Regions from separate parts of the Ensifer sp. ENS10 genome, predicted to be linked through region 2. Evidence: predicted binding sites of a transcription regulator. Region 2 holds the regulator's gene; each other region holds the start of a gene.
The links. Region 2 encodes PhoB, which activates phosphate uptake and scavenging genes when phosphate is short. Its sites were predicted from a motif close to TGTCATNNANCTGTCAT; they were not measured.
Positions count from the first base shown of each region.

Region 1 (7,877 bases), on a different contig from region 2:
GAGGACAGTGTGCTCTTCTCCTTCTCGGATCGGCCCGTTCAACAGGCGCTGTATCTGTTTCGGGAGGACCGCTATGCCTGAGGATGTATCAGGCATAGCGGTCCATCATTTCGGGATTACGGTCTCGTCCCTAAAAACGTCGCTGAATTTCTGGATCAACGTTCTCGGCTTCGAGCTCATTGGAAGGGATGTTTTGGAGGACCGTGATTTCGTTCGCGACGTGACGGGAGTTCGTGACGGGTCCATTGAGCTTGCCATGCTAGCAAAGGGGCCGCATATCGTCGAACTTCTGGAGTACAAGACGGCTTTAGGGCGAAAGGCGCTTGCCTTCCAGGCATGCGACAGCGGGGCATCGCACATCGGACTCATGGTGCGGGACGTTGATGCTACTCTGCGCATGGCAGCGCCCTACGGGTGGAGCGCCTTCGGCGCGCCGCAGGTCGTGGCAAACGGGCACTGGGCGGGGCGGCGGGTTGTCTATCTAAAGGGCCCGGACAACGTGCTGATCGAACTCGTCGAACCAGGTCCGGAGGGCGAGCGGCGTGATATCATGCTTCGAGCGACAGAACGGCGGGACTAAGGGGCGGCCACCTTGAGCACCGCTTAGGCCAACTAGCTTGCGCACGCGAAGGTTTTGAGAGGTGCGAGCTGGCGATCGGGGAACAGCCCATCCGGTAGTCAGACTTGTTTGGGCGGCGCCGCGCATGACCCGGCTATGCGGCCCTCTCGATTTCCGGATCCGTTACAACTCATCCGTGAACAGCGGATGAACCGGGCGATGGAACTTCTGCGCAAAGAGGGACATTGCATAACGGAGACTGCTTTCGAAGCCGGTTTCTCTTCGAGCTCCGCATTTTCAAGTGCGTTCTTTGGTTATGTCGGAAAGACACCCTCAGTTTACGCAAAGGCCTTTAGCCGGCGTCAGAGATCGAGTGCTGAATGAAGGCCAGGGAGTCGCGGCCGCCTCTCGGGGAGGCTTGAGCGGGCGCAGCCCACCCGGGTTTTCCAACTTCGATCGTCAACGGGTGGAGAGGGGCGGGGGAGGCGGTGGCGTCGTCGCGCCGGTGCCGAGCGAGCGTTGGACCATGACGCTGTCCGCCCAGCGCCCGTAGCGATAGGCTACCCCCTGCAGGAGGCCAACGCGAACGAAGTTGAACCGTTCGTGCAGCGACAGCGAGGCAACATTCTCGGCATCGATATAGCCGATCATCTGCCGGAAGCCGGCTGCAGCACAAGCGTCGATCAGGCCGCGCATGAGCAGACCTCCGATGCCCTGGCCGAGATGTTCATGATGAACATAGATCGAGTGCTTGACGGTATAGCGGTAGGCAGGTCGCTTGCGAAACAGTACGACATAGGCGTAGCCGACCACTGCGCCCTCCTTGATCGCGACAAGGTGCGGGAAGCGGCGGCTCTTCAAGTTCTTCCGCCGCTCGCGCAGATCGTCCGGCTGCGGCGTGTCGCCCTCGTCCACACCCTCCTCGATGCCGCGGCGAATGTGGCGGCGATAGATCGCCAGCATCGCGTCCACGTCGCCGTCCCGCGACGGGCGAATGACGATTGACTTGTCCTGCTGCATGAGGGATCCGAAATTCCTAAATCCTATTCGGCGACGACGTAGGTATGAAGTCGTACGCGGCCCGATGCGTCCGTTTCACGGTAGAGACCTTGGATCTCGACGTCAAAGCCGGGAAACGCGTTGAAACAGGCTTCGAACATCTTGAGATAGTCGATCATCGGCTGCGCTCGCTCGGTCAACCGCTCGCCCGGCACGATGGTGGCGATCCCCGGCGGATAGACGACGAAAGGCGTCGTTGCGATCCGCCCGGCGATGGCGTCGATCGGAAGATAGTCCACATCGTTGCGCACGAGGCAGCGCGCCGCGTCGTGGGGCGAAAGGGCGATATCAGGCAGGTGCGCTTCGGAAAATTGCTTCGCCTGCAGCGCGCTGACATTGGCGTCGCGGAAGAAGCGATGCATATCGCCGCACAGGTCGCGCAACCGCACGCCAGCGTAACGACCGGGTCGGCGGCGATAAAATTCCGGGATTGCCTCTTCCAGAGGCGCATTGTCATCATGAAGCCGCTTGAATGCTACGAGACCACTGATCAACGTGCCCGCTTTGCTTGCCTCGACGCCGGGTGTGAGCAGGAACAGCAGGGAATTCAGGTCGTTCTTTTCCGCGACGATCCGGTTCTCACGCAGATATTGCGCGACAATCGGCGCCGGAATGCCGTGCTCGGCATATGCGCCGGTCGCCCTGTCGAATCCGGGCGTGAGCAGCGTGAGTTTGTTGGGATCGGTCATTGCGAAGCCCGGCGCCATATCGGAAAAGCCGTGCCACGCAGCACCTGGGGCTAGGTGCCAGAAGGCCGGGTTGGTGGCGAGTTGATCGGTGGCAACACTCTCCCAGGGCACGTCGTGCACCGCTCCAGGGCTTGCCACATCCGGCATCGCCACACGGTCCGGCACGAAGGGCTCGAAAAACCAGCGGCGCTCGGGCCGACGCTCCTTCTCCTCGAACTCCCGGCGCACAGCCCGTATCTTCTTGCGCAGTTCGATGCCGAGGCGGATCGTATCGTCCCACAGCACTTCGCCAGAGCGGCCCTTCATCATCTGCGCGCCGACGTCCAGGGAGGCGAAGAGGGGATAGAAGGGTGAGGTCGAAGCGTGCTGCATGAAACTCTCGTTGAAGCGCCGGTGCTCGACCCGGCGCTTCTGGCCGGTGATGTGCCGATCCCTCATGTGGATCTGCGAAGCCTGTGAAAAGCTCGCAAGCTGCTTGTGAGTGGATTGCGTGGCGATGATGCCCGGCGCATCGGGTCCGAGTTCGGCAAGGCCCATGGCAAAACGTCCGGCATAGAGCGGATGAAACTTCATGAAGCCCGCCCAGGCCTCGTCGAACAGGATGTAGTCGCACAGATGCCCGATGGCCTTCAGGATCATCTCCGCATTGTGGATCGTGCCGTCATAGGTGCACTGTTCCACCACCGCCACCCGAAACGGGCGCGGTTTCTGCCAGGCGTTAGGGTCTTTGACCAATGGGTGGGTGCGGATGCGTTCCCGCAGCGCCTCCTCGTTCAGGGAGCCAAAATCCATGGGGCCTATCAGACCATGGGCGTTTCGCGCGGTCGGCACATAGACCGGGATACCGCCGGAGATCATCAGCGCGCCGTGATGCGCCGCTTTGTGATTGTTGCGGTCGAACAGAACCAGGTCGCCATCGGTGACGAGGGCGGAGAGCGCGACCTTGTTGGAGGTCGAGGTGCCGTTGAGGACGAAATAGGTCTTCTCCGCGCCAAAAATCTTGGCGGCTTCCTTCTGCGCCGCGAGCGCCGGGCCCTCATGGGTCAGGAGATCGCCAAGGTCGAGCACCGAATTGTCGAGATCGTCGCGGAACACCGCTTCGCCCAGATGCTCCATAAACACGCGGCCGACCGGGCTGCGGCTATAGAACACGCCGCCATTATGGCCGGGACATGTCCAGAGCTGGTTGCCTTCCTCGGCGTAATCCACCAGCGCGCCGAAGAAAGGTGTCTTCATCGTCTCGGCATACTGCTTGAGGCGGCTGATGAGGTTCTTTGCGATGAAGGCGGGGGTCTCCTCGGACAGGAAGACATAACCGTCGATGAAGTCGAGCACTTCTACCGGCACATCCTCGAAGCGCTTGCGGCGGATCAAGAGAATGATGGGGAATTCGAGGCCGCGACGGCGCATCAGATTGATAAGGGAGGCTGTCTTGCCCTCCATGCCCTTCTTGCCCCAATCGACCATCATGCAACCGATGGCCGCGTCCGTCTGGACGGCGATTTCGGCGTCTTCAAGATTGCGCGCGCGCACCACCTCGAAACCGGATCGTTCGATCTCCTCGACGATTTGGTTATAGCGGGCCCCCTCCAGGTCCTCGCTGTTGAAGGCGGGTGTCGCGAATAAAAAGGTGAAGCGCCTGAAGTAGTCCATCTGAGCCTCCGCCATCAATACGCAGCGAGTTGTTCGTGTGTTTCGTGACGATGTTGTGACAGCGGCCCGGATTATCTGTGATGTTCGAGACCAACTCGTGCCGGCCATTCGTCCAAGAGTCCTCGTGGAGCAGCGGGAGAGGGGGCGGTGGTTCTCTCTATTCAAAGTTTGTCTGCCCCCATCAAACGGGATGCTGTGTAAGATTTCCCCAACTGCACCGGACGGATCAAGGCTCTCAGGGCCGCACCCCGGTGATCTTCGTTCCGTGGGGAAAACAATGGATCTGCAAAAGATCAAGACGCTTCTCGACTTTGTCGGGCGTTCGCGTGTCTCGGAGCTGACAGTCAGCGATGCGGACACGACTGTCGTCATTCGCAATCCGGCTCGTGTAGCCAACCTGGAAATCCCAACCACAGTGCAGGCAACGCCATCGACGGTCGAGCCGCCAAGGTTGGACGACCAGCCGCAAACGCAGCTTGTTCGTGCTTCGACCTCAGGCATCGTACATCAGTCAAACAGCCCGGGATCCGCTCCAATCGTGGCGGAAGGCGATCCGGTAGAGGTGGGTCAGGCTCTCTGCATCGTGGAGGCGATGAAGGTCTTCACGACTATATCGGCTCCGTTCGGCGGCATCGTCAAGCGCATCTTCTTTGCGGACGGCCAGGAGGTCGCCTTCGGCGACCTGCTCGTGGAGATCGGGTGATGGATGCGTCTTTCGAGCCCGGCCGGAAAACCGGTCATCCATTTCACTCCGTCCTCATCGCCAATCGAGGAGAAATCGCCGTCCGGATCGAACGGGCCTGCAAGGAACTCGGCCTTCGCGCGATCCGTGTTGCATCCGAGGCGGATAGGGCCGGCGCGGCAGCACCGGGCGAAGGTGGTCCACTCTCGATCGGGCCGTCGACACCAACAAGGAGTTACCTCAACCAGGCGGCGATCCTGCTTGCAGCGCGTGTGACCGGCGCGGAGGCGATCCATCCGGGTTATGGGTTTCTCTCGGAGAATGCGGAATTCGCCGAAGCGGTCGAAAGGGCCGGACTGGTTTTCGTTGGCCCGCCGGCCTCGGCAATCCGCATCATGGGCGACAAGATCGCTGCCAAGCGCGCGATGATGGCGGCCGGCGTCCCTTGCGTGCCGGGACCGGGCGAGCCGCTACCTGATAACATAGATGCCGTGCGCGCCACCGCTGAGGCCATTGGTTACCCGGTCATCGTCAAGGCGGCCGGCGGCGGCGGCGGGCGGGGCATGCGCGTTGTGCGCGATGGCGCCGATATAGCCGATGCGGTCGTGATCACGCGCGAGGAGGCGCGCCGCGCTTTCGGCAAGCCTGAGCTCTACGTGGAAAAGTTTCTGGAGCACCCCCGCCATGTCGAATTCCAGGTGCTCTGCGACAATCACGGCAATGCAGTCTGGGTTGGTCATCGCGATTGCTCCGTTCAGCGACGGCACCAGAAGGTCGTCGAGGAGGCGCCGGCACCCGGTATCGCACCGGAACTCGCAGAGAGGATCGGCGCGCGCTGCGCAGAGGCCTGCCGGCAGATCGGCTATCGTGGGGTTGGGACCTTCGAGTTCCTTTACGAGCACGGCGAGTTCTACTTCATCGAAATGAACACCCGGCTGCAGGTCGAACATCCCGTGACGGAGGCGACAGCGGGCGTCGATCTCGTGCACGAGCAGCTGCGTTCGGCCCAGGGCGACGTGCTCGACACGCGCCGTTTCCACGGAGAGGCGCAAGGACACGCCTTCGAATGCCGTATCAATGCAGAGGACCCGACCACTTTCGTGGCCGCTCCCGGCCGCATTTCAGCGGTTCGTTTTCCAAGCGGACCGGGCATTCGCGTCGATACCCACATCTCGGCCGGATACCGGGTTTCCCCATACTATGATTCCCTGATTGCCAAGCTGATCGTCCACGCCCCGACCCGCGACGAGGCGATCCGGCGCATGCAGGTCGCGCTTTCGGAAACCAGGATCGAAGGCATCTCCACCAACCTCCCGCTGCACGAAAGGATCTTTGCAGATCCGGATTTCATGCAGGGCTGCGTCGATATCCATCATCTTGAAAAAAGTTTGAGGGAGGAAGCCGGTGTCAAGGCGTGACCGCTCGTCAGGCAGATCCGGGATCGGTGACTTCTCCGATCCGGCCCTCATCTCCACTCTAACCACCTGGCTTGGCGCTTCCGGCGCGAGCGAGTTGGAGATCAGCACGAAGGACGGTCACGCCTTGAAGATCGTGCTGGCCCCCGACGCCAGCCCGGTCGAGCGTCGTCAAGAGGCTCAGGATGTGACCTCGTTGGTGCCCGAAGGCCGGGCCGTCAAGGCGCCGCTTGCCGGGGTTTTTCGCGACCGGCATCCCGCTGGATCGGACGCTTCACCGCTTGCCGGTGAGGGCCGAGCGCTCGAAGCCGGCGATATCGCCGGTTTTGTCGAGGTCGGGCCCATCCTCGTCCCGGTGGTCGCGCCGGCAACCGCGATCGTCGCAGGCGTTCATGCCCGTGCCGGAGAGTTGATCGGCTACGGAGATCCCGTTTTGACCATGGAACACGCCCAATGAGCCTCCTGCAACAGGCCCCGTTCCCGTCGCCTGCCTCAATCGTCCCGAATACCGAGGCGCTGGCGAAGATTTCCTTCATCGGCACGCGTGCCTTTCTGCTCGAAGCACCCGGGGCCTTCGACCTGCCGAACCAGAGGCGCATCTGGGCGCTCTCCCGCGCGCTCGAGACGCACGAAGACGTCGCCGAAATCGTTCCTGGCATGACCAACCTGTTGGTCCTCTTGAAGGAGACCCCGGACGATCCGCAAGCTGTCGTCCGGCACCTGCAGGACGAATGGCAGCGTTCGCAGGGCATCGAACTTGCCGGTCGGCAAATTGAAATCTCCGTCACCTATGGCGGCGAACATGCCACCGACCTGCCGGCGCTCTGTGACCTCAGCGGTCTCTGCGACCGGGAAGTCGTGCGCATTCACCACGAAGGCATCTATCGCGTCTTCGCCCTCGGCAGTGCGCCGGGCTTCGGGTACCTGCACGGGCTTGATCCACGCATCCACATGCCGCGAAAGACCGTGCCCTCGCTCAAGATGGCGCGGGGCTGCGTCACGATCGGCGGCATGCAAACCGGTGTTGCCGTGCTGACCGGCCCGAACGGATGGAATTCGATCGGCTTTGCCGAACTTCAGATGTTCGATCCGCTGGCTGCAGTGCCCGCCTTGATGGCGCCTGGCGATACCGTGCGCTTCCGCCCTGAAAGGATCGACTTGTGATCGAAATCCTCGAAACCGGCCCGCTGAACACTGTCCAGGATCGGGGGCGTCCGGGCTATCGAAATATCGGGGTCACGGCCTCAGGAGCAATGGATCCCGTGGCACTGGAGATCGGCAACATTCTCCTTGGCAATCCGCAGGGTGCCGCCGTCATCGAGGTCCAGACTTTCCCCTTCCGGCTATGTTTTGCCAAGGGTGGCGCATACGCGCTCACGGGTGCCGATTGCAGGGCGAAGCTCGATGGTGTCGCCCTGCCGCCCTGGTGGGCTGCGGAAGCTGAGGCCGGTCAGGTGCTGGAGCTCTTCCCGCCGCTTCGCGATGCGCGGGCCTATGTAAGCCTGGCTGGCGGGGTCGACGTGGCGCAGGTGATGGGATCGCGCAGCACGTCGTTGCGTGGAAGCTTCGGCGGGCTTGCGGGCAGGACCCTCGCCGCCGGCGACGGCATCGCGACCGGTCTGGTTGAACCCGCTGTCCTGCCGAAAGGTGGTTTCGGCGTTGTGCCGCCAGCGGTTGCTTTGAAGGATGTGTTTCCTGTCGACGAACATGGTGCGCTTCTCATTCGCGCACTCCCGGCCGGCGAACACGACCTCTTCGGAGCCGACGCGGACCGGTTCTGGCGCCAGCCGTGGAAGATCTCGTCGCGCAGCGACCGCACC
Region 1 is NZ_JACVAS010000011.1:77,880-85,756, reverse strand. Features, by position in the region: gene gtdA (gentisate 1,2-dioxygenase) at 1-81, shown strand, start outside; gene IB265_RS29485 (VOC family protein) at 74-580, shown strand; gene IB265_RS37850 (helix-turn-helix domain-containing protein) at 716-943, shown strand; gene IB265_RS29475 (GNAT family N-acetyltransferase) at 1,019-1,579, opposite strand; gene IB265_RS29470 (Orn/Lys/Arg decarboxylase N-terminal domain-containing protein) at 1,603-3,960, opposite strand; gene IB265_RS29465 (acetyl-CoA carboxylase biotin carboxyl carrier protein subunit) at 4,151-4,663, shown strand; gene IB265_RS29460 (acetyl/propionyl/methylcrotonyl-CoA carboxylase subunit alpha) at 4,663-6,060, shown strand; gene IB265_RS29455 (hypothetical protein) at 6,047-6,514, shown strand; gene pxpB (5-oxoprolinase subunit PxpB) at 6,511-7,221, shown strand; gene IB265_RS29445 (biotin-dependent carboxyltransferase family protein) at 7,218-7,877, shown strand, end outside.
Region 1: the regulator PhoB is predicted to act here: its motif matches at 4,005-4,021, upstream of IB265_RS29470 (Orn/Lys/Arg decarboxylase N-terminal domain-containing protein).

Region 2 (7,877 bases):
AAGGTTGGAAAGGTGCCAGACCTTCTCGGCCTGCGCCTTCAGCGCCTCGACGAGATGCGGATGCGCGTGGCCGAGCGAGTTCACGGCAACGCCGGCGGCGAAGTCGAGATAGCGCGAGCCGTCTTCGGCGATCAGCCAGACGCCCTCTCCTCGCTCGAAACGCAACGGCGCGCGCATGTAGGTATCGTAAAGCGGCGTGGTTGCAGTCATGCGAGGCTCTCCTTACTCCAGTCGGCATCGGTCCCGCTGCTTCATGCGGCCCGATAAAAATCAAAAATGCCGCCTTTCGGCGGCGCAGGCACTATTCCTATTTCGCGCCGCAATGTCAATAAAACCAAGCCTTGCAGTGCAACAGAGAAGCCCGTTTCCCGGCGGCGAAAAAATCGCCCGGAAGGGCTTGCAAAAATGCAACGCCAGCCGAGCAAGTTGGGGAAAACTACGAAATCGATTCGGCGTGAATCCCGGGACTCTTGCCACGGAGTCCGACGGTCAGTACGTTAACATTCAATTACTAGACGCATGCGGCGGACCTAGTCACCAAAAGAGTTATCGCGTTTGCAACCTCGGGATTCAACCGGGGTGCGGTGAGGGATTCTGCCATCCCCAACGCTGAGAACGGAGAGTGCAGAAATGAACTGGACTGACGAGCGGGTGGAGAAACTGAAGAAGCTTTGGTCCGAGGGCCTGAGCGCAAGCCAGATCGCGGCACAGCTCGGCGGCGTCAGCCGTAACGCTGTCATCGGCAAGGTTCATCGCCTGAGCCTTCCAGGCCGTGCCAAAGCCGGCGGCAGCACCACTGCGGCGGCCCGCCCGAAGCGGCCGACCTCGGCGCCGCGCGCTCCGAACTACGCCTCGCGCGTTTCGACCCGCACCGTTGCCCGTCCGTCCGGCGCCACCGTTCTCAAGGAAGAGATCGAAGTCGATCTCGTTGCCGAGCAGGATTTCAGCATCCAGACCGACGTGGTCGTGCCGATGTCGCGCCGCCTCGAGCTAACCCAGCTCACGGAACGCACCTGCAAGTGGCCGATCGGCGACCCGCTGAAGGAAGAGTTCCACTTCTGCGGCAACGATTCCCCGGAAGCTTCGCCCTATTGCAGCTTTCATGCGCGGCTTGCCTACCAGCCGTCCGCCGAGCGCCGTCGGATGCGCTAAGGATCCGCACAGGACCAAAACGAAAGGGGCCGATCGGCCCCTTTTTTATTGACTTCTGTTTGCCCTTCTCAGCTTTCGAGCGAGTAGCCGGCGCCGCGCACGGTGCGGATGACATCAGGCATGGTCGAGAAGTTCAGCGCCTTGCGCAGGCGGCCGACATGCACGTCGACGGTCCGCTCGTCGACATAGATGTCGTGGCCCCAGACGCCGTCCAGCAACTGCGAGCGCGAGAAGACACGGCCCGGAGAGGACATCAGGAACTCCAGCAGGCGGAACTCTGTCGGCCCCAGGCGAACTTCGCGGCTGCGGCGATGGACGCGATGGGTTTCCCGGTCGAGCTCGATGTCGCCGCAGCGCAGCAGCGTCGAGAGAACTTCGGGCTTCGCCCGGCGGAGCATCGCCTTGACGCGGGCCATCAGCTCCGGCGTGGAGAAGGGCTTGACCACATAGTCGTCGGCACCGGTCGCCAGACCGCGAACGCGCTCGCTTTCCTCGCCGCGCGCCGTCAGCATGATAATCGGCAGCCGCTCCGTCTCCGGGCGCTGGCGCAACCTACGGCAAAGCTCGATGCCGGAGACGCCAGGCAACATCCAGTCGAGGATCAGAAGGTCGGGCAGGCGTTCCTGTAGCCGGATCTCCGCCTCGTCACCCCTGAGGATCGTATCGACGTCGAAGCCTTCAGCTTCCAGATTGTAACGCAGCAGGACGCTCAGCGCCTCTTCGTCTTCGACCACGGCGATTTTTGGCAACATCAGGTAACGTCTCCTTACCGCGAGCGCCGCGCGGGTCCAGCGGACCGGCCGGCACTCAGACACTCTAAATCTGGAGCACATCCGCCGTTTTCAAAGGCGGGGCGAAAACCGCATGCTTCAGATACAGGAATTCGGGGCCGCGACCGAAGCCGCGACCGGATGATATTCATGGGGCATGCATTGCGAACGGCGCGTTTAACGCCAGAGCGGGATGAGGAAAAGTGTATGCGGTTGTCCCCCGCATCCCGCTCCAACCTTCTAGTCGTTGACCGAGCCCAACGTCGACGTGTTGTCATCCTTCGGGCGCTCGCCCTCCGGCTGGGCACCCGTCGCCATGTAATAGATCGTCTCGGCGATGTTGGTCGCGTGGTCGCCGATACGCTCGATGTTCTTGGCACAGAACAGAAGATGCGTGCAGGGCGTGATGTTGCGCGGATCTTCCATCATGTAGGTGAGCAACTCGCGGAACAGCGAGGTGTAGATCGCGTCGATCTCCTCGTCGCGCTCACGAATGCTGTTGGCCTTTTCCGGCGAACGCGACGCATAGACGTCGAGCACTTCCTTGAGCTGCACCAGAGCGAGCTCGGCGAGGTGCTCGAGACCGCGGGCGAGCTTGCGCGGGATGCCCGAACCGGCAACCGCGATCACGCGTTTGGCAGTGTTCTTGCCGAGGTCGCCGACACGCTCCAGGTCGGAGGCGATGCGGATCGACCCCATGATCTCGCGAAGGTCGGCGGCGACCGGCTGGCGCTTGGCGATCGTGACGATCGCCTTCTCGCCGATCTGACGCTCGGCATCATCGAGAACAGTGTCGTCCGAGATTACCTTTTGCGCCAGCGCCAGGTCGGAATTGACCAGAGCGCGGACGGATTCGGCGACCATCTGCTCGGCGAGACCGCCCATTTCCGAGATGCGGCGCGTCAGGTACTTCAGTTCTTCGTCATAGGCGGACATGATATGCATGGACATGATCGTCGATCCTTACGGGCGCTTTCCAGTGACTGTTGCAGCCGTGATTGGCCTCAGCCGAAGCGGCCCATGATGTAATCCTGGGTGCGCTGGTCATCCGGATTGGTGAACATCTTGTCGGTGTCGTTCTCCTCGACGAGATTGCCGAGGTGGAACATGGCGGTGCGCTGCGACACGCGGGCGGCCTGCTGCATCGAGTGGGTCACGATGACGATCGTGAAGTTCGTGCGCAGTTCATGGATGAGTTCCTCGACCTTGGCGGTCGCGATCGGGTCGAGTGCCGAGCAGGGCTCGTCCATGAGGATGACTTCCGGGCTGACGGCAACAGCGCGTGCGATGCAAAGGCGCTGCTGCTGACCACCGGAGAGGCCGGTGCCCGGCTCCTGCAGGCGGTCCTTCACCTCGTTCCACAAACCTGCCTTCTGCAGGCTGGTTTCGACGACCTCGTCAAAATCCGCCTTGGTGCGGGCAAGCCCGTGGATGCGCGGACCGTAGGCGACGTTGTCGTAGATCGACTTCGGGAACGGGTTCGGCTTCTGGAACACCATGCCGACGCGGGCGCGCAGCTCGACCACGTCAATGGTCGGGTCGTAGATGTCGTCCTCATCGAGCGTGATCTTGCCGGTGACGCGGCAGTTCTCGATGGTGTCGTTCATGCGGTTCAGCGTGCGCAGGAAGGTCGACTTGCCGCAGCCCGACGGACCGATCAGCGCCGTTACCGTGTTCTCGCGGATGTTGAGGTTGACGTCGAAAAGCGCCCGCTTCTCGCCGTAGTAGACCGACACATCCTTGCCGATCATCTTGAAGGGAACCGTGTTCATTTTCTGATCCAAGGCTTTCTCGACCGCTGCTTCTGACATGATGTTCATAGTAATTACCTCACTACCAACGGCGCTCAAAGCGACGTCGCAACAGAATGGCGCCAAGGTTCATGACGACGAGGAAGATGAGAAGAATGATGATCGCGCCGGAGGTGCGCTCGACGAAGGCGCGTTCCGCCTCGTTGGCCCACATGTAGATCTGCACCGGCAGCGCTGTCGACGGCTCCATCGGCGAACCGGGATAGTCGACGACGAAGGCGACCATGCCGATCAACAGCAACGGCGCGGTTTCGCCAAGCGCGTGGGCCAGGCCGATGATCGTACCGGTCAGAATGCCCGGCATGGCCAGCGGCAGAACGTGGTGGAAGATGGTCTGCATCTTCGAGGCACCGAGACCGAGCGCCGCCGAGCGGATGGACGGCGGGACCGCCTTCAAGGCCGCGCGGGTGGCGATGATGATCGTCGGCAGGGTCATCAGCGTCAGCACGAAACCGCCGACGACCGCTGCCGAACGCGGCATGCCGGCAAAGTTGATGAAGACGGCGAGACCCAACAAACCGTAGACGATCGACGGAACGGCCGCGAGGTTGTTGATGTTGACCTCGATCAGGTCGGTGAGCCGGTTCTTCGGAGCGAACTCTTCGAGATAGATCGAGGCGGCAACGCCGATCGGCAACGACAGCACGAGCACGATCAGCATCATGTAGAACGAGCCAAGGGCGGCAACGCCGACGCCCGCCGCTTCAGGACGGCTGGAGGCGCCGAAGGTGAAGATGCCGGTGTTGAAGCTCTTCTTCAGGACGCCGGCGCTTGCGAGCTCGTTCATCCAGGTGACCTGCTGGTCCTTGACCTTGCGCTTGCTCTCTTCGACCTTGAGGTCGATCTGGCCCTTGTTGGCGGAGTCGATGTTGGCTTCGGCCAACAGCGTGACCGGAATGGTCTTGCCGACGATGGACGGATCCGCCACGACCATGTCGCGCAAGAGCGTACGGGAGCTCGCAGAAACCATGTCGGTCGCCTGCTTGACCAGCGGCCGTTTGGTCGCATCGATGCCGAGCTGCTTGACGAGCGCATCACGCACCAGCAGCGGATAGTTGGCGGTCATCAGTACCTTGCTGTCGGTCGTGCGTTCGCCGTTGGGGTCGATGACCTTTTCGGTGAATTCGATCGGCAGCGTGATCGTCGTCTGCTGGAACGCGGTGTAGCCGTTGGAAATGACGGTCCACAGCAGCAGCGCCAGGAAGAAGAGACCGGTGCTGATTGCCGCAATGCCGTAGGCGCGGAACCGGCGCTCGGCGGCATAGCGACGCTTGATGCCGATATCGCGCTTTGCGGATTCAGGACGGGCGGAGATCCGGACGGTCGGGGAAGCGATGTCGGTCATTCGTACTGTTCCCGGTATTTGCGCACGATGTAGAGCGCGTAAATGTTGAGGCCGAGCGTGATGACAAAGAGCGTGATGCCCAGCGCGAAGGCCACCAGCGTCTGCGGCGAGGTGAACTCGAGGTCGCCCGTCAACTGGTTGACGATCTTCACGGTCACCGTCGTCATCGGCTCGAAGGGATTGATCTGCATGCGGGCCGCGACACCGGCTGCCAGCACGACGATCATCGTCTCGCCGACGGCACGCGATGCGGTCAGAAGCAGCGCGCCGACAATGCCGGGAAGTGCTGCCGGGAGAATAACCTTCTTGACCGTTTCCGAGCGGGTGGCACCGAGACCGAGCGAGCCGTCACGCAATGCGCGCGGCACCTGGGTGATGATGTCGTCCGAGAGCGACGACACGAACGGGATCAGCATGATGCCCATGACGATGCCTGCGGTGACCACGCTCTGCGCCTGGATGAAGTTCTGGTAATTGCCGGTGGCAAGGCCGTTCAGCTGCGCCGAGATATCACGCAGGAACGGACCAACGGTCACGAGAGCGAAGAAACCGTAGACGATGGTCGGGATGCCGGCGAGCACTTCGAGCAGCGGCTTTGCGGTCGAACGCAAGCGCGGGCTTGCATACTCCGCCATGTAGATGGCTGCGAAGAGGCCGATCGGCACCGCAAAGAGCATCGCGACGAAGGCGATGTAGAGCGTGCCGGTGAGAAGCGGGACCAGGCCGAACTGACCGGAGGCGCCACCGCTGCCGGCAGCAGCGAAGCGCGGATCCCAGACCGTGCCGAAGAAGAATTCGAACGGCGAGACCATGGTGAAGAAGCGGCCGGCTTCCGACAGCATCGAGGCGACGATGCCGACCGTCGTCAGGATGGCGATGGAAGACGCGACGATCAGCGAGCCGAGAATGACCCGCTCGACCTGGTTGCGTGCACGGAAGCGGGTCGCGATGTTGCGGATGGCGTAGATGCCGCCGGCAATCGCGATCAACAGTACGGCCGCGGTCATCAGCCAGCGGTTGGCGGCGGCCATCGCGTTGAAATGCTGGGCGACGGTGACCATGTAGGGCTCGCCTTCGCCGGCCAGGGCGACGCCCTTGGCTGCGAGCGTCGAGCGGAGATTGGCGGCACCGCTTTGAAGTGCCGCAACCTCCTCGCCGCTCAGGCGCAGCAGACCACCGGCAACGGACTTGACCTGGCCGAGCGCGAGCTGAACCGCGGCGGTCCCCTGGCTCTGGACGGTGTCCGGCAGGGCCGCGCGCGTGCTCCCGTCAATATAGATAGGAGCGGCAATCAGCCAGGTGCCGAGAACGAGCGCCGCCGGCAGCATCGCCCAGATAGCGACGTAGCTGCCGTGATAGCCCGGCAAGGAATGAAGGTTGGAGAGCTTGCCGCCAGCCTGCGCCAGCGAACGTGCGCGACCGGCAAAATAGGCAATGAAACCAATAACAATAATTAGCAAAAGAAGGAGCGAGGTACTCATCCGCACGTCTCCCCGGTATCGCCCGCCATGGGCCGCCGGCAAATCGAATGAAGGCATGCCCCGGCGCGAAGGATATCGCGCCGGGGCTTGTCGTTATCAGAGCATGTTGCCGGCTGCGAAAGCCTTGCGGATTTCTTCGCGCTCGGCGTCCGGAGCAGCAACCAGGCCGTACTCGGCGAGCGGGCTGTCCGGGCCGATCATCTGGTCGTTGATGAAGAACTCAACATATTCCTTGAGGCCCGGGATAACGCCAAGGTGTGCCTTCTTGACGTAGAAGAACAGCGGGCGGGAAACCGGATACTCGCCGGAAGCGATCGTTTCGGTCGACGGTACGATGCCGTTGACGGTCGCGACCTTCAGCTTGTCGGCGTTGTTTTCGTAGAAGGACAGGCCGAAGACACCGATGCCGTTCTTGTTGGCAGCGATACGGGCGAGCGTCTCGGTGTAGTCGCCGTCGATGTCGACAGCCATGCCGTCCTTGCGGACCGCGACGCACTTGCTGTGCTGCTGCTTTTCATCGGTAACGGCAGCCTTGATGACGTCAACGGCGCCGGCGTTCTTGCAGCCTGCAGCCAGGATCTTCTCTTCGAAGACTTCGCGGGTGCCGTGCTTTTCGCCCGGGATGAAGGCGGCGATTTCAACTTCCGGAAGGGCGGAGTTGACTTCCGACCACTTCTTGTAAGGGTTGGCAACGAGCTTGCCGTCGACGACGACTTCAGCAGCGAGAGCCTTGTAGAGGTCTTCCGGCTTCAGGGCGAGGTCGGCATTGCCGGCGTCGGTCGCGAAGACGATACCGTCATAGCCGATCTTGACTTCCTGGATTTCGGTCACGCCAGCGGCCTTGCAGGCCTCGACTTCGCTGTCCTTGATCTTGCGCGAGGAGTTCGCGACGTCGATGGTGTCCGGGCCGACGCCCTTGCAGAATTCCTTCAGGCCGGCCGAGGAGCCGCCAGATTCAACGACCGGGGTCTTGAAGTCGGGGAAGGTCTCGCCGAACGTCTCGGCTACGATCTTGGCGTAGGGAAGAACGGTCGAGGAGCCAGCGACCTGAACCTGGTCACGGGCGGCGGCTGCGCCGGCAAATGCGGCAGACGCTACCAGCGCCGCGACAGTGAGTTTAAGAGCTTTCATAAAAGTTCTCCCGGAATGGGCTTGTGTTGGTGTGCGCCAAGCGTTGCAGCGCTCTTCGCCGTCTTATCGGCTGCCCCTAGTTAGCTGCCGATGGCCACACCTTTTATGTCAGTTTGACGAAACATTTATGACAGCTCATGTCATTGAAAATGCTAAGGGAAAATGAACGGTCCCGGGTTTTCCCGCG
Region 2 is NZ_JACVAS010000001.1:458,833-466,709, reverse strand. Features, by position in the region: gene IB265_RS02315 (aspartate aminotransferase family protein) at 1-210, opposite strand, end outside; gene IB265_RS02310 (GcrA family cell cycle regulator) at 631-1,152, shown strand; gene phoB (phosphate regulon transcriptional regulator PhoB) at 1,221-1,904, opposite strand; gene phoU (phosphate signaling complex protein PhoU) at 2,163-2,876, opposite strand; gene pstB (phosphate ABC transporter ATP-binding protein PstB) at 2,927-3,742, opposite strand; gene pstA (phosphate ABC transporter permease PstA) at 3,756-5,078, opposite strand; gene pstC (phosphate ABC transporter permease subunit PstC) at 5,075-6,559, opposite strand; gene IB265_RS02280 (substrate-binding domain-containing protein) at 6,656-7,690, opposite strand.

Region 3 (7,877 bases), on a different contig from region 2:
GCGCCCAGATAAACATGTCCACCGATCGCAGGAAGTCGAAGAAGCGCTTGACCAATTGGTTGGTCATGAAGCTCGGCGTAATGTTGCGCGCCGCGAGGAAGCAGAGCGGGAAGGCGATCAGCGATGCAAAGAGTGTGCCGACGAAGGCCATGACGACGGTCTGCAGCAGCTTCGTCCAGACATCCAGATGCTGCCACTCGGCGTTGTAGAGGATGTTGTTCCAGGCAAGCGAAAGGTTCGAGCGGGCCGGATCGATGCGCTTGCCGGATATGATGAGCGAGGCGACCTCGCCGTAGCTCTTGCCGAAGAAGGGCGAGTTGGTGTCGAAGAGGAAGTTCGCCCAGCCGAAGAAGCGGTTGCGGACGGAGACCTCGTCACCTTCGACTTCGGCCCAGCCGGTGGCGCCGAACGCAAGCACCATCTTCTCGCCTGGACGCTTCTGCGTCGCCCAGGTGGGCAGCGTGCCCTGCGGCATCACCCTGTCGGCGCCATCGACGGCCATCACCAGGGTCTCGCCGCCATGGGTCGCCTTGACCAGGCTGTCGGCGATCTCGATCCTGGTCGAGCGGTCATAGGTGACGACGACCCGGGTAAGCACTTCCTCCGTGCGGGTTTCGACGCGGTTCTGAGCTTCGGCCGTGGTCGTGCCGCCGAGTGCTGAACCGGGCGCCATGAAGCTGAAGGACGAGCTTGCCCTCGGCCTTGCCGCCTGCGTTGTCAATGCCGGAATTTCCACGCGGCGCGTCACCGTCTCCTTGTCGAGTTCCACCCAATCCGGATCGGGATTGGGTCCGAGCGGCGAATTGCGCTGATAGTTGAGGCTCATTGTCCGGTCGGAGGCGATGTGGATCTCGGGCCGCACCTCGTAGGAGACCCAGTCGGCGAGATAAGTGCCGGCGATACCCCAGTTGGCGTTGCCAAGCACCTGACCGATCGAGAAGAACCACCAGCTGAAGATGAGATAGGCGACAATGCCGCCGGCGATCGTTGCCGTGCGTACACGCTTGGAGGTCGAGGATTTCAGGAGCTCGGGATGGCGGGCCGCGATCGCGTCCATCTCCATCGGGCTCAGTCGTGTGGTCGTGGTCATAGCGCGCACCTACTGGGCAAGCTGGAAGGCCTGTTCGCCGACGAGGCGACGGCGAAGCCAGGCGGAAAACTGGTCGACGGCGAAAATGGTCGCGAACAGCAGGATGACGATCGCAAGCGTTTTCGCCTGGTGGCCCTGGCCGATCGAAAGGCGCAGCAGCTCGCCGATGCCGCCGCCACCAACGGCGCCGATGATGGTCGAGGCGCGCACGTTGATTTCGAGGCGCAGCAGGAAGTAGCTGGTGAAGTTGGGCAGCACCTGCGGCACCATGCCGAACCAGACGCGCTCGATCCAGTTGCCGCCCGCGGCACGCAGGCCCTCATCCGGCTTCATGTCCGCGTTTTCGACCACTTCGTAGAAGAGCTTGCCGAGCGCACCGACCGTGTGGATCGAGACCGCGGCGATCGCGGGAATGGGGCCGAGCGAGAGGATGGCGAGGAAGAAGCCGGCAATCACCACTTCCGGAAAGGCGCGCAGGATCTCCATGATCCGGCGAACGGTACCGCGGATCCAGGGATTGGGCATCAGGTTGCGCGCTGCGAAGAAGCAGAGCACGAAACCGAGTGCCGTGCCGATGATCGTCGAGAAGATCGCGATGTTCACGGTCTCCAGCATCTTGTGCACGTATTCGGGGATATAGAAGCCATCGGTCAGGTACAGCCGGCCGTCCGGGTAGTTGTATTTGAAGCTGCCGTCGTCATAGGGCGAGGGCAGGTCGAACATGGCACGGAAGATCTCCAGCCCATCACGTGGTGCGAGATCGCCGACGAAGTCGAAGAAATGCGGCAGGCGATCAAAGAACTTGCCGGCGTTGGAATCGTTGGCGAACCAGAGCGAGCCCGAGAGCGCCAGGAAGAGGATTCCGAAGCCGAGCCAGGAGTAAAGCCGGCGGCGGGAACTCAGTTCCTGCCAATGGCGCTCGATGACGGCGCCGTTGTCGCTCAGATTCCGCGGGAGCAGGGAAGTTGCCATGACCGTTCCGGCTCGCGCCGGCCTCTATGGCATTTCAAGGAAAAGCACGAAGCGGCTTTCCGTCAGGAAATGCGTGAAAACAAAGCGGTAGGGTATGGTTGAAGGGCTGGTGTCGAGCAGCACCCCTTCAAACAGTGAAACGCTGGCCGTTTGGGCGGCCAGCGTTCCTGGAAGATGCGGTCTATCAGCCGCCGATCGTTGCCTTGCGGGCGTCGATGATCGGCTTGTAGAAATCGGAGTTGACTTCGGTGTAGCCGGTGAAGTCACCGCCCTGGATGGCGGAGAAGCAGGCAGCGTCGGTCTTCGGCAGGTCGACCATGAACTGCTTGAACTTCACCTTCATGTCGTCGTTCATCGAGGTGCGCACGACGATCGGGCCGTTCGGGATCAGCGGCGACTTCCAGAGCTCGACGAGATCGTTCATGTCGAGGATGCCCTTGTCGACCATCTTCTTCAGGTTGCCCGAGGTGTAGCCGTCCTTGAATTCGCCGACGCCCGAGCCGAAGGTCGTGCCGGCATCGAAGGTGCCCTTGACGACTTCGAGAACGAGGTTTTCGTGACCGCCGCCGAAGCCGGTTTCACCGAAGAATTCCTTGACCGGCGCGCCGATCGCTTCCGGCAGGGTGACGAGCGGGACGAGGTAGCCCGAGGTCGAGTCCGGATCGGCGAAGCCGAGCTTCTTGCCCTTCAGGTCTTCGAGCTTGGTGATGCCGGAATCCTTGCGGGCAACCATGATCGAGTGGTAGCCGGTCGAACCGTCGGTCTGAACGGTCGTCAGGATCGGCTCGACGGCATCAGCCTTGGCGAGGTAGATCTTGGCATAGCCGGAAGCGCCGAGCTCGGCGTAGTCGAGCGTGCCACCGAGCAGGCCCTGGATAACGCCGTCATAGTCGGCGGCCGGGAACAGCGAGACCTTCTCGACGCCGATGGCAGCCGGCAGCTTGTCGACGAGGCACTGGAAGTTGCGCAGGCGGTCGGCTTCGTTTTCGCCGCCGAGAATGCCGATGCGGAATTCCTTGAGGTCTTCAGCCTGGGCGTGGCCGACGAGGGCGAGGAGCGCGACGGCGCCCAGAAGAGCTTTCTTCAGCATAAGGTTCTCCCGTGTGTCCGGCTTGACCGGATCCTATTCGGTTTCAAAGAGGTGCCCTTGACGCGGGCTTTCGATCCTGGCGGGCGTCAGATGCCGGCCAGTGCCAGCGGCTTGAGGCCGGCCGATGCCGTTTCTTCCTGCGGTTCGGCCGCCGGAATGTTGATGCTGGTGGAGGTCATCGACTCCTCGATGCCCGTGTCGGCGCCGTAGATCTCGGCAACCGCTGCCGCCGTCAGATCCTTGGGCTGGCCGTCGAAGACGACGCGGCCATGCGCCATGCCGATGATGCGTTCGCAATAGTTGCGCGCGGTATCGAGGGTGTGGAGATTGGTGATGACCGTGATGCCGTCGCGTTCGTTGATGTCGCGCAGTGCGTCCATGACGATTTTGGCGTTCAGCGGGTCGAGCGAGGCGATCGGCTCGTCGGCGAGCAGAACCTTCGGCTGTTGCATCAGCGCGCGGGCGATCGCGACGCGCTGCTGCTGGCCGCCGGAGAGCGTGCCTGCGGGCTGAAGTGCGGTCTGTTCGATGCCGAGGCGCTCGAGCGCGCCGATCGCCATGATGCGTTCTTCGCGGGTGAACATGTTGAGGATGCTGAGCACCGTCGAGCGGTGATTGAGGCGACCGAGCAAAACGTTGGTGAGTACGTCGAGGCGCGGCACCAGGTTGAACTGCTGAAAGATCATGGCACAGTCGCGCTGCCAGTTGCGCAGTGCAGCGCCGCGAAGTGACGACACTTCCGCGCCGTCATAGACGATCGAGCCCGAAGACAGGTCGACGAGGCGATTGATCATGCGCAGCAGCGTCGACTTGCCTGCACCCGAGCGGCCGATCACGCCGACCATCTGACCCTGGGGGATGTCGAAGGTAACCGAACTTACGGCTGTCTTCTTGCCGAACTGGCGGGTTACACTCTTCAACTGAAACATTTCTAGCAGGTCCTCTTTCGGGGAGACCGGTCATCGGTATGACACCTGCCATATCGGCGCTTCATGAAAGCGAAATGTCAGTTTGTTGTAAGTTCTGTTACAGTTCACACCCGCGCGGGCTGGGTTAATCAAAAGTGAAGGACATCGCGCCGGTGGGTGCCCGATTGGCCACCTCCCGCACGATTGCAGCTTGAGATTCGGCTGGATCGAGGGCGGTCGCCTGATCGCGTCCTTGCACAGTACCGCCGTGCGATTCCTGGCTCTACGGTCCAGGCTCCAAGGTCGCCCCCGGAACATAGAGCGCGATCGGTCGGATCTCGTAGATCGCGGTGGGATTGCTGCGCCGCAGGTCGCGTGCCGCTGCGATTGCTGCGTCGAGCGTCGGAAAGTCCACGACGTAGAGGCCAAGGAGATGCTCTTTGGTTTCAGCGAAGGGGCCGTCCGTGACGATGCCTTCGCCCTTGCCCCTCAGCGTCACCCCTGCCTCAGCGGGGCCGAGCCGCGCGGCCGGTCCGAATGATTTCTGCTGAACGAAGCGATCATGCACCTGGAGTAGATCGGACATCAGGGCCGCATCCTCCTCCTCGCTCCAGGATTCGACGACGCCTGCCGTGTGATAAGCCAAGATCGCATAATACATGAACCGTCCTCCCGGACGTATTCCTGTCAGGTTTCGCCGATGGCTTCAATCGGTGTGGCGAGGTTCATGGGTTCAACGCTACACTCTAAATCAGCCTCAGGATGCTGCGACCCACGATAGGCCCGGGCGTCAGTCCGGGAACTGCGCCTTTGAGTTCGCGCGCCGGACTGCCGCGTTGTCCTGTACTTGTCCGAAGTCGGAGCCGGGGATGCCCCGGTGCCTCTTGCCGGTATGAAGGCGCTTCGGTGCAGGAGCGTGCTTAATTGGCTCATTCATCACGAAGACACATGGTCCCATCACTTCGTTTCATGGAGCGGATGCGCTTCCGCCCTTGACTCGTCTTTATCGATCTTTTCTAACTTATGTTGTCAGACATCTTACATAAACGGGAACCCATTGCTGACGTTCAAACAGGAGGAATGCGTGAGGAAACTGGTTCTACAGCTCGCCGTCGGCGCTGCCGCGCTGGCGCTTGCCACCGCCGCGCAGGCAGGCGAGACGCTCGACCGTGTCATGAGCAAGAAGGCCATGGTGGTCGCCACCAATAGCGGGTGGCCACCGCAGAGCTATCTCGACGACAGTAACCAGCTGGTCGGCTTCGACATCGATGTCTCCCGCGAGATCGGCAAGCGCCTTGGCGTCGAGGTCAGCTTCGAGACGCCGGACTGGGCGACCTTGACCGGCGGCCGCTGGCAGGGACGTTATGACGTCGGCGTCGGCTCCGTCACCCCCACCAAGGCACGCGCCCAGGTCATCGACTTTGCCGGCATCTATTACTACAGCCCCTATGTCTATGTGTTGCACAAGGACAGTGAGGCGAAGTCTGTCACCGACCTGAACGGCAAGGTCGTCGGCGTTGAAACGGCCACGACATCGGAAGATTTCATTCGCCGGCAGTTGGAAATCGACGCGCCGGGGCTTCCGCCGATCGAATACAAGCTGGAGCCGGGCGAAATCCGCACCTTTGCCGACTCCATGCTTCCCTTCGACGACCTGCGCCTCGGCAATGGTGTGCGCCTTGATGCGGTCATCGCGCCGGAACAGACCGCGCTGAACGCCATCAAGAACGGTTATCCGCTCAAGGTCCTTGAGGGGGAGTACGCGTTCAAGGAGCCGCTCGTCGTGATCGCGGAAAAGACCGACCCCGAGTGGACGAAGAAGATCGGCGATCTCATCGACGAGATGAAGAAAGACGGCACGCTCGCGAGCTTTACCACCAAGTGGTACGGCAAGGACTACAGCGCCGACTGAGTTGGACAAGTCTGTGCGGCGGCAGTTCATGCCGCCCGCAACCCTTATTCGCTGTCTGCAGGGCGAGAGAACATGTCCTATCCCGATACCTACTACAAAAACACGATGGTCGACCGGAAGGTCAGACCAGTGCTTTCGGAAACCATCGAATGTGACACGGTCGTTGTCGGCGGTGGGCTTGCTGGTCTGACAACGGCGCTTCAGCTTGCACGCGCCGGGCAGTCGGTTGTGGTGCTCGAGGCCGAGAGTGTCGGCTTCGGGGCTTCCGGTCGAAATGGCGGCTTCGTCAGCCCCGGTTTTGCGACCGGTGGCGAGAATATTGCTCGACTGGCCGGTGCCGAAGGTGCACGGCAGATCCACCGCCTGTCGATCGAAGGCGTGGATTTCGTTCGGGATACGATCGCGGCGCTGAAGATCGAGAGCGCGCAAGCGCAGCCCGGCATCACCAGCGTGCTGCGCTACGACGACGACGGCAGTTTGAAGGCACATGCCGACGCGATGCGCCAAAACTACGGGTACGAATTGGAATACTTCGACACCGAGCACATTCGCGCGGTGCTGAAGTCGAAGCGCTATTTCCAGGGTCTGCGCGACCCCAAGGCCTTCCACATGCACCCGCTCAACTACCTTCGTGCGGTGGCAGAAGAGATCGAGCGGCTGGGTGGGCAGATCTACGAGGGCTCGGCGGCAACGGCGAGCACGCTCGATGGGGCCGAGAAGACGGTGTCGACCGCCCGCGGCCGCGTCAAGGCACGCCAGGTCGTCTTCACGACCGGTGGCTACACCGGCGCGCTCAACGGCCGGCTGCAGCGGGCGTTCCTGCCGATCGCCACCTATGTGATGCTGAGCGAAGAGGCGCCGGATCTGATCCGTTCGGCCATCGCCACCCGCGACGCGATCGGCGACAACCGCCGCGCCGGAGACTATTACCGGCTGGTGGATGGAGGCAAACGACTGCTTTGGGGCGGGCGGATCACCACGCGGGCAGCTTCGCCGGCGGCCCTTGCGGCCGAATTGCGGCGCGAGATGACGGGCACCTATCCGCAACTCAAGGAACTGAAGACCGAGCTCGCCTGGTCCGGGCTGATGTCCTATGCACGCCACCTGATGCCCCAGATCGGCGAGATGCGGCCGGGAGTCTGGCATTGCACCGCCTTTGGCGGCCACGGGCTCAACACCACGGCGATCGGCGGCAAGCTGGTGGCCGAAGGCATTCTCGAACAGTCCGACCGCTACAAGCTCTTCCGGCCGTTCGGTCTGGTCTGGGCCGGCGGCTATGCCGGGCTGGCGGTTGCTCAACTCACCTACTGGAAACTGCAGGCACAGGACTGGTGGCGCGAGCGCGCGGCCTGAACGCCGGAGATTTTGAGATGATTGGTCGTCTGATACTGACTTATCCGGATGTCGCGCGACGGTCCGGCATGTTTCTCATGCTGGCGCTCGTCACGCTGGCGATCTACGGGCTCGGCATCAGCCCTGCCTGGATCGGGCATCTGCTGCCGACTTCGGCAGGGTGGCTGGAAGCCAATCCAGCGCTCGGACGGTTGGTCAGTGCCTTGCTGGTCGCGCTGATCGCGGTAGCGAACTGGAAGGCTTTGCGGCAATTGCCGCGTAGCGGACAGGTGATCGGCGTCTGGGTCGAGCTCTTCGTCCTGCTGATGCTGTTTTTCTACTCGTTCGATCTGTCCTTCGCCTTCATCGCCAAGAAGATCGGCTACCTGGTCTCCCAGGGCGTCGTCACGACGCTCTATATCTCGGTGATCTCGATCGCGATCGCCACCCTCATCGCGCTGGTCGGGGCAATTGCGAAGCTGTCGAAGAACGGCGTGATCTACGGTCTCGCGACCTTCTACACCTCGCTCTTCCGCGGTCTGCCGTTGTTGATGCAGATCTACATCATCTACC
Region 3 is NZ_JACVAS010000003.1:90,967-98,843, reverse strand. Features, by position in the region: gene phnE (phosphonate ABC transporter, permease protein PhnE) at 1-1,090, opposite strand, end outside; gene phnE (phosphonate ABC transporter, permease protein PhnE) at 1,100-2,062, opposite strand; gene phnD (phosphonate ABC transporter substrate-binding protein) at 2,247-3,152, opposite strand; gene phnC (phosphonate ABC transporter ATP-binding protein) at 3,239-4,081, opposite strand; gene IB265_RS13725 (YciI family protein) at 4,344-4,721, opposite strand; gene IB265_RS13720 (transporter substrate-binding domain-containing protein) at 5,145-5,972, shown strand; gene IB265_RS13715 (FAD-binding oxidoreductase) at 6,045-7,325, shown strand; gene IB265_RS13710 (amino acid ABC transporter permease) at 7,343-7,877, shown strand, end outside.
Region 3: the regulator PhoB is predicted to act here: its motif matches at 4,145-4,161, upstream of phnC (phosphonate ABC transporter ATP-binding protein).

Region 4 (7,877 bases), on a different contig from region 2:
GGTCTCGGCGAGCGGCTCAGCCACTATCCCGGCCAGCTTTCCGGCGGCGAACAGCAGCGCGTGGCGATCGCTCGCGCCTTGGCGCCTTCGCCGAAACTGCTAATCGCCGACGAGCCGACGGGCAACCTCGACGCCGAAACCGGACGCCAGATCGCCGATCTGCTTTTCGCCGAACAGCGTGACCGCGGCATGACACTCGTTCTCGTGACGCATGATGCGGCTCTTGCCGCACGTTGCGTGCGGCAAGTCCGCGTCCGCTCCGGCGAGATTGTCGCCGGCGGCGAGGCGGGGCCGCTTGCGGTGACGCCGCGCCAGGAGGCGGCCTCGGCATGAGCGGCGCGTCATCGGTTCGGCTGCGGCCGCTGCTTGCCCTTCGCCTGGCACTGCGCGAAATGCGCGGCGGGCTTAGAGGTTTCTACATTTTCCTCGCCTGCATCGCGCTCGGGACCGCGGCGATTGCCGGCGTCAATTCGCTGTCGCAATCGATCACCGCGACGATCGCGACGCAGGGGCAGGAACTGCTCGCCGGCGACATCCGCTTCGAGCTCAACAATCGCGTGGCGACCGCGGACGAGCGCGCCTATCTCGACAGTCTCGGAACCGTCGCGGTTTCCGCCGGCTTGCGGTCGATGGCGCGGTTGCCCGACGGATCCAACCAGGCGCTGGTCGAACTGAAGGCGATCGATGCCGCCTACCCGCTCTACGGCGCGCTGGAAAGCGAGCCGAGCCGTCCGCTGCATGAGCTTTTGGCGCGCGATGGCGAGACCTTTGGCGCCGTCGTGGCGCCGCTGCTGCTCGACCGTCTTGGCGTGCAGGTGGGAGATGAGATCCTTCTCGGCAACGCCAGGATCCGGATCTCCGGCACGATCGTGCGCGAGCCGGACGCCTTGTCCGACGGCTTCGGCTTTGCCCCCCGCCTGATGGTCTCGGCCGAGGCGCTGGCCGTGAGCGGCCTGGTGCAGACAGGAAGCCTTGTCGAGCACAGCTACAAGGTAAAGGTCGCGGGCCCGGCGCAGCTCGCGGCCATTCGCACCGACGCCGAGAAGCGCTTTCCGGCGGCCGGCTGGTCGATCCGCACCAGCGCCAACGCCGCGCCGTCATTGACGGCGAACATCACCCGCTTTTCGCAGTTCCTGACGCTTGTCGGGCTGACGGCGCTGATCGTCGGCGGCGTCGGCGTCGCCAACGCGGTGCGCGCCTATCTCGACCAGAAGCGCAGCGTGATCGCCACCTTCAAATGCCTGGGCGCTCCTGCCTCGCTGGTGGCGATGATCTATCTCGCGCAGATCCTGATGATCGCCTTGATCGGCATCGTGATCGGCCTCGCCCTCGGCATGCTGATCCCCTTCATCGCAGCGCAGTTCCTGGCAGATTTATTGCCGATCTCGACGGAGTTTCATCTCTATCCGGGGGCGCTCGGTCTTGCCGCGCTCTTCGGCGTGCTGACGGCGCTGACTTTTGCCATCCTGCCGCTCGGGCGGGCACGGGCCATTCCGGCAACCGCGCTCTTCCGCCAGCAGGGCTTCGACCCCTCCGGCTTTCCGGCATGGCCCTATTTGCTCGGCGCCGTCGCTTGTCTTGCCGCGCTCGCGGGGCTCGCGATCTGGACGGCCTACGACCGCTATATTTCGCTGGTGTTCCTGGGCGCGATCGCCTTTGCCTTCATTGTCCTGCGCGTCGTCGCGCTCGCGATCGCCTGGCTTGCGCGCCGCAGCCCGCGGGTCAACTCGCCGGCCCTCAGGCTGGCGATCGGCAACATCCATCGCCCCGGCGCACTCACGTCCTCGGTCGTGTTGTCGCTGGGTCTTGGGCTGGCGCTGCTTGTAACGTTGGCTCTGATCGACGGCAATCTGCGCCGCGAGCTTACCGGCAGCATGGCGGAGCGGGCGCCGAACTTCTTCTTCGTCGATATCCAGGGCAACGAGATCGAAGGCTTCCGCTCGGTGCTCAACCGGACGATCCCGAAGGGCAAGGTCATCGAGGTGCCGATGCTGCGTGGCCGGATCATTGCCTTCAACGGTGAGGACGTGAACAGCCGCAACGTGCCGCCCGGCGGCCAATGGGTGCTGCGCGGCGACCGCGGCATCACCTATGCCAAGAACAAGCCGGAGAACGCGACGCTTTCCGCGGGCACGTGGTGGCCGGCCGACTATAGTAGCGAGCCCTTGGTTTCCTTCTCGGCGGAAGAGGCCGGCGAACTCGGCCTGAAGATCGGCGACACCGTGACCGTCAACGTGCTTGGTCGCAACATCACCGCCAAGATCGCCAATTTCCGCAACGTCGAGTGGGAATCGCTTTCGATCAACTTCGTCATGGTGTTTTCGCCGAACACCTTTGCCGGTGCGCCGCATGCGTGGTTGGCAACGGTCATCGATCCGGCAGCGACGCCGGAAGAGGAGGCGGCGGTGCTGAAGGCCGTCACCAACGCCTATCCGACGATCACAAGCGTGCGGGTGAAGGATGCTCTCGACATCGTGAACGGGCTGCTTGGACAGTTGGCAACCGCCATCCGGGCAGCCGCCGCGGTGGCGCTCGTCGCCTCCGTCCTGGTGCTTGCCGGTGCGCTCGCCGCTGGCAACCGGGCGCGCGTCCATGATGCCGTGGTGCTGAAAACGCTGGGTGCGACGCGCGCGACCCTCATCCGGGCGTTCAGCTACGAATATGCCATTCTCGGCCTCGCAACTGCGGTTTTCGCGCTGTTTGCCGGCGGAGTTGCCGCTTGGTTCGTCGTCAGCCGCATCATGAAGTTGCCGTCAGACTTCCTGCCGGATGTCGCCATCCTGACCGTCGTCGGGGCGCTGGTGATGACCGTCGGCATCGGTCTTGCCGGTACCTGGCGTATTCTCGGGCAGAAGGCGGCGCCGGTCCTGCGGGAGCTTTGAGCGGTGAAGTTAACCGTAAATCCCTGTCGTGAATGCCGGAAACGGCCGGATGCGTTCGAATCCAGCGGCTTCGGGTCTTGTACGCAACGGGTTTCGGCATCATATTTATCCACAGGCATGCTGGAGCTCCGCAGCGGCGCCTGGGCGTGGAAGCCAGCCTTCCAAAGCGAGACTGTTCGCCGCCCGACACCGTAACTTCCACCGGAGCTTAAATGAGGAAACAATGGCTGATCTGAGAAACTACCAAACCCGAATGTCGCCCGCCGGCGCTCAGGCGGGTGCCGTGATCGATGAGGGCCTTCGCGCGTACATGCTGAAGGTCTACAACCTGATGGCCCTGGGCCTGGCGATCACCGGCGTGGCAGCTTACGGAACCTATGCGCTTGCCGCCTCCAATCCGGCATTCGCCCAGCTCATCTACGCTTCGCCCCTGAAGTGGGTCGTGATGCTGGCGCCGCTGGCGATGGTCTTCTTCATGAGCTTCCGCATTAATTCGATGAGCGTCTCCGCAGCACAGACGACGTTCTGGATCTACGCCGCCCTGATGGGCCTGTCGCTGTCGTCGATCTTCCTGGTTTTCACCGGCCAGAGCATCGTGCAGACGTTCTTCGTCACGGCCGCTTCGTTCGGCGCTCTGTCGCTCTACGGCTACACGACCAAGAAGGACCTGTCGGGCTTCGGCACGTTCCTGATCATGGGCCTCTTCGGCCTGATCATCGCGTCGATCGTCAACATCTTCCTTGCTTCGTCGGCCCTCGGCTTCGCGATCTCCGTGATCGGTGTTCTGATCTTCGCTGGCCTCACCGCCTACGACACGCAGAAGATCAAGGAAATGTACTACGAAGCCGATGACAGCACCGTTGCCGGCCGCAAGGCGATCATGGGCGCGCTGACGCTCTACCTCGACTTCATCAACCTGTTCATGTTCCTGCTGCAGTTCATGGGCAACCGGAACAACTAAGCTTGAAACGAATAGCGGAAAAGGCGGCCTCGGCCGCCTTTTTTGTTGCCGGAAGTAGTTGATCGCGTCCCGGCCCCCATGGGAGTAAAGGACGACGAAACCTCGAGATGCAGTTTACCGCCATGTCCCTGAGTCTGCGTGACGCCACCTTGGCCGACCTTCCTGCCATCGCAGCGATCTATCGCGAATCCGTACTGAACGGCGTCGCCACCTATGAGATCGAACCTCCTTCCGAAGCGGAGATGCGAAACCGCTTCGAGACGATCATCGGCAACGGCTACCCCTATGTGGTCGCATGCGATGGCAGCGGATCGATCGTCGGCTATGCCTATGCGTCCGCCTTCCGGACGCGCACGGCCTATCGCTTTCTGGTCGAGGATTCGATCTACCTGGCGCCGGAAGCGCGCGGCAAGGGTGCTGGCAAGGCGCTGCTCGTCGAACTCATTCGTCGTTGCACCGAGCTCGGCTTCCGGCAGATGGTTGCGGTGATCGGCGGTGCCCACCCGGCATCGATCGCCGTACACAGTTCGCTCGGCTTCGAGCATCAGGGCACGATGAAAGCGACTGGCTTCAAGCATGGCCGTTGGCTCGACACGGCGATCATGCAGCTCGCGCTTGGCGAGGGCCAGAAGAGCGATCCGCCGGAAGACATCTATCCAGACACGCTCTATCAGAACTGATCGTCGCCTCGCGGACGCCCGACATGCGCTGATTGCAGTCGGCCGTCCCGGGGCGGGTCAAAGCCCTGCGTCGGAAGAGGTCGCCGCGCATCTCACCGGGACGCCGGTGCGGATCAGGTCTTAAGGCGCGTCGCGATCTTGCAGGTCCGCTCCCAGCGCTTCAAGCTTCTGATATTTCGCATGTCGTTATCGCAAAACCGCTGCGCACCTTTGCGCGGCATGCTTCAGGTTTCCACCAGCTTCAGGACCTTGTCGAACACCTTGAGCACCTGGGCGAGCTCGTGGCCGCGTTTCAGGATCGTGCCGTGAATGTTCAGCACGCTATAGGCGCCCTGTTTCGTCGACAGCTTCGGGTTCTTCTCGATCCGGTAGAGCGGCATTTCTCCCGAACGCTTGAACACCGAGAAGACCGCGCGGTCCTTCAGGTGGTCGATGGCGTAGTCCCGCCATTCGCCTTCGCCGACCATTCGACCGTAGACCCAAAGGATTTGGTCCAACTCGCGGCGATGGAAAGTGATGGGGGGAGGGTTCTTGGCGTTCTTGTATTCGTGAAGATGGACGACCACTTCGGAAGTGATCTCGCGCTGATGGCGCGCCTCGCCTTGCGGCAAATCCGGCTCATCGGTCATCGGCAATCCGGCCTTCTGTTGTGACAGAACGATAACAGTGTGCCTGACGTGAGCCGAAAAGCAAGCCGGAAGCCGTTGGACGAAGAGGGCATTTCTTACCTCTGCCCCATTTCAGTCAAATCGCCGCCCCAATTCACCGCAAAACTCGCGAGCGCTGACGGACAGAGTCGTTGCCACCGTATGTCCGGTCAGGTCGTCATGCTGCGGGAGTTCACCGAACGCAGCCATGGCCGGTTCGGTCCGGTAACTTCGAACCCTCAGCCCCAGCCCCTCGATGCTGCCGGGCCGAACCACCCCCTTGCGCCGCGCCCGCTTACAATTTGCCTTGCGGGCCGGCGAGCACGGCCGTGGCGCCGATGATCGCGCCCGGCGTTTCCTTGTCCTTCATCGATTGCAAGAGAACGGCACAGCCGCTGTTGCCGGGCCGCTCGGTCAGAACCGTTGCGGGAAGGGTGAAGGTTGCCGGCTTTCCGTCCCACATGCCGATCGTCTGAATGTCGCGCACGGCATGCCAGTAGGGGATTTCCTTGCCGCTGTTCTCCCCCTTCTCCATCTTCACCACTTTCGCGCGGTCGAAATAGACGACGACGACGTTCGCCTTGCCGATGCCGCTACCGACGTTGATCTGGATTTCTTCGCCCTCAATCTTCGCCTCGACGGGAACGGCAAGCCCCTTGCCTTCGGCCTTCATCGTCTCCAGCCGCGTCTTGATCGCCTGAAGATTGCCGCCGTTGACATGGTCGCGCCCGTTCAGGATCGCCTGGGGCGTATAGACGCCATTGCGACCGAGCATCCGGGCATAGGCATATTGCCGTTCGGTATTTTCCTTGGAGGCCAGTGTGTCGGCCCAACCGAGATAGTTCCAGTAGTCGACATGGTAGGCGAGCGCCACGACATCACCGCCATCGACAAGCGCCTTCAGCGCCGCATCGGCCGGCGGGCAGGAGGAACAGCCCTGGCTGGTGAACAGTTCCACGACGCCTTTGATCACCTGTCCGTCCTGTGCCCCGGCCGGTGCACCAGCGGCTGCGAACAGCCCGAAAGCCAGTGCAAAAGGGCGAATGAAAGAACGGTCTGCGGATGTCATGGCGTCACTTCGTTGGGGGCCGTCGGCCTACTCCTTATGGGGGAGTTCATTACATACGCCGGCCACGCATCAACGGGAAGTCACGTTGGAGTGAGGTGGCGGGTGAGCACAGGCTTGTGTTGGGACGTTTTGGGATTTGACAACCAAAGAAAGAGCCGGGTCGCCTCTCGGCGTCCCGGCTCCAATGCTTCGCGATGGTCTGGCGATCAGGCGGCGAGGTCGCGCAGAACCGTCTGCAGGATGCCGCCGTTGTTGACGTAGGTCACTTCGTCCAGCGTATCGATCCGGCAGATCAGCGGAATTTCCTTCGCGCTGCCGTCGCCATAGGTGACCTTGGCAACGCGCTTTTCGCGAGGCTGGACATTGGCGAGGTTGTCGATGGTGACGATTTCATCGCCCTTGAGGCCCAGCGATTCCCAGGTCGTGCCTTCTTCGAAGACGAAGGGGATGACGCCCATGCCGACCAGGTTCGAGCGGTGGATACGCTCGAACGACTGCGCGATGACGGCCTTGACGCCGAGCAGATTGGTGCCCTTCGCAGCCCAGTCGCGCGACGAACCGTTGCCGTATTCGACGCCGGCGAAGATGACGAGCGGAACGCCCTCTTCCTTGTATTGCATGGCGGCGTCGTAGATCGACATCTCTTCCTTCGACGGATAGTGGATGGTGTAGCCACCTTCCTTGCCGTTCGGGCCGAGCATGTGGTTGCGGATGCGGATGTTGGCAAACGTGCCGCGCATCATCACCTCATGGTTGCCGCGACGCGTACCGTACTGGTTGAAGTCGGCAACGCCGACGCCATGACCGATGAGGTAGGCACCAGCCGGCGAGGCAGCCTTGATCGAACCGGCCGGCGAGATGTGGTCGGTGGTGATCTTGTCTCCGAATAGGCCGAGGACGCGCGCGCCCTTGATGTCGGAGATGCCCGAGCCGGACTTGCCCATGCCGACGAAGTAGGGTGGGTTCTGCACGTAGGTCGAGCCATCGTCCCAGGCGTAGGTCTGGCCCGGAGGAACCTGAACGGCCTGCCAGTTTTCGTCGCCCTTGAAGACGTCCGCGTACTTGGTCGCGTAGAGTTCGCGGGTGACGTACTTGAAGATGAACTCCTGGATTTCCTTGGAGGTCGGCCAGATGTCCTTGAGGAAGACCGGGTTGCCGTCCTTGTCTTCGCCGAGCGGTTCGTTGGTCAGGTCCTTCTGGACCGTACCGGCGAGTGCATAGGCGACGACGAGCGGCGGCGAGGCGAGGTAGTTTGCCTGGACGTCCGGCGAGATACGGCCTTCGAAGTTGCGGTTGCCGGAGAGAACGCCGGCGGCGATCAGGCCCTTGTCGTTGATCGTCTTCGAGATCGGCGCCGGCAGCGGACCGGAGTTGCCGATGCAGGTGGTGCAGCCGAAGCCGACGAGGTTGAAGCCGAGCGCGTCGAGGTCCTTCTGCAGGCCGGACTTGGCCAGGTACTCACCGACGACCTGCGATCCCGGTGCGAGCGAGGTCTTGACCCAGGGCTTGGACTTCAGGCCCTTGGCAACGGCGTTGCGGGCGAGCAGGCCGGCGGCGATCAGAACCGACGGGTTGGAGGTGTTGGTGCACGACGTGATCGCAGCGATGGCAACGTCGCCATGGCCGAGATCGAAATCG
Region 4 is NZ_JACVAS010000006.1:213,973-221,849, reverse strand. Features, by position in the region: gene IB265_RS21575 (ABC transporter ATP-binding protein) at 1-333, shown strand, start outside; gene IB265_RS21570 (ABC transporter permease) at 330-2,882, shown strand; gene IB265_RS21565 (Bax inhibitor-1/YccA family protein) at 3,106-3,843, shown strand; gene IB265_RS21560 (GNAT family N-acetyltransferase) at 3,966-4,523, shown strand; gene IB265_RS21555 (DUF2794 domain-containing protein) at 4,748-5,152, opposite strand; gene IB265_RS21550 (thioredoxin family protein) at 5,466-6,239, opposite strand; gene acnA (aconitate hydratase AcnA) at 6,446-7,877, opposite strand, start outside.
Region 4: the regulator PhoB is predicted to act here: its motif matches at 5,173-5,189, upstream of IB265_RS21555 (DUF2794 domain-containing protein).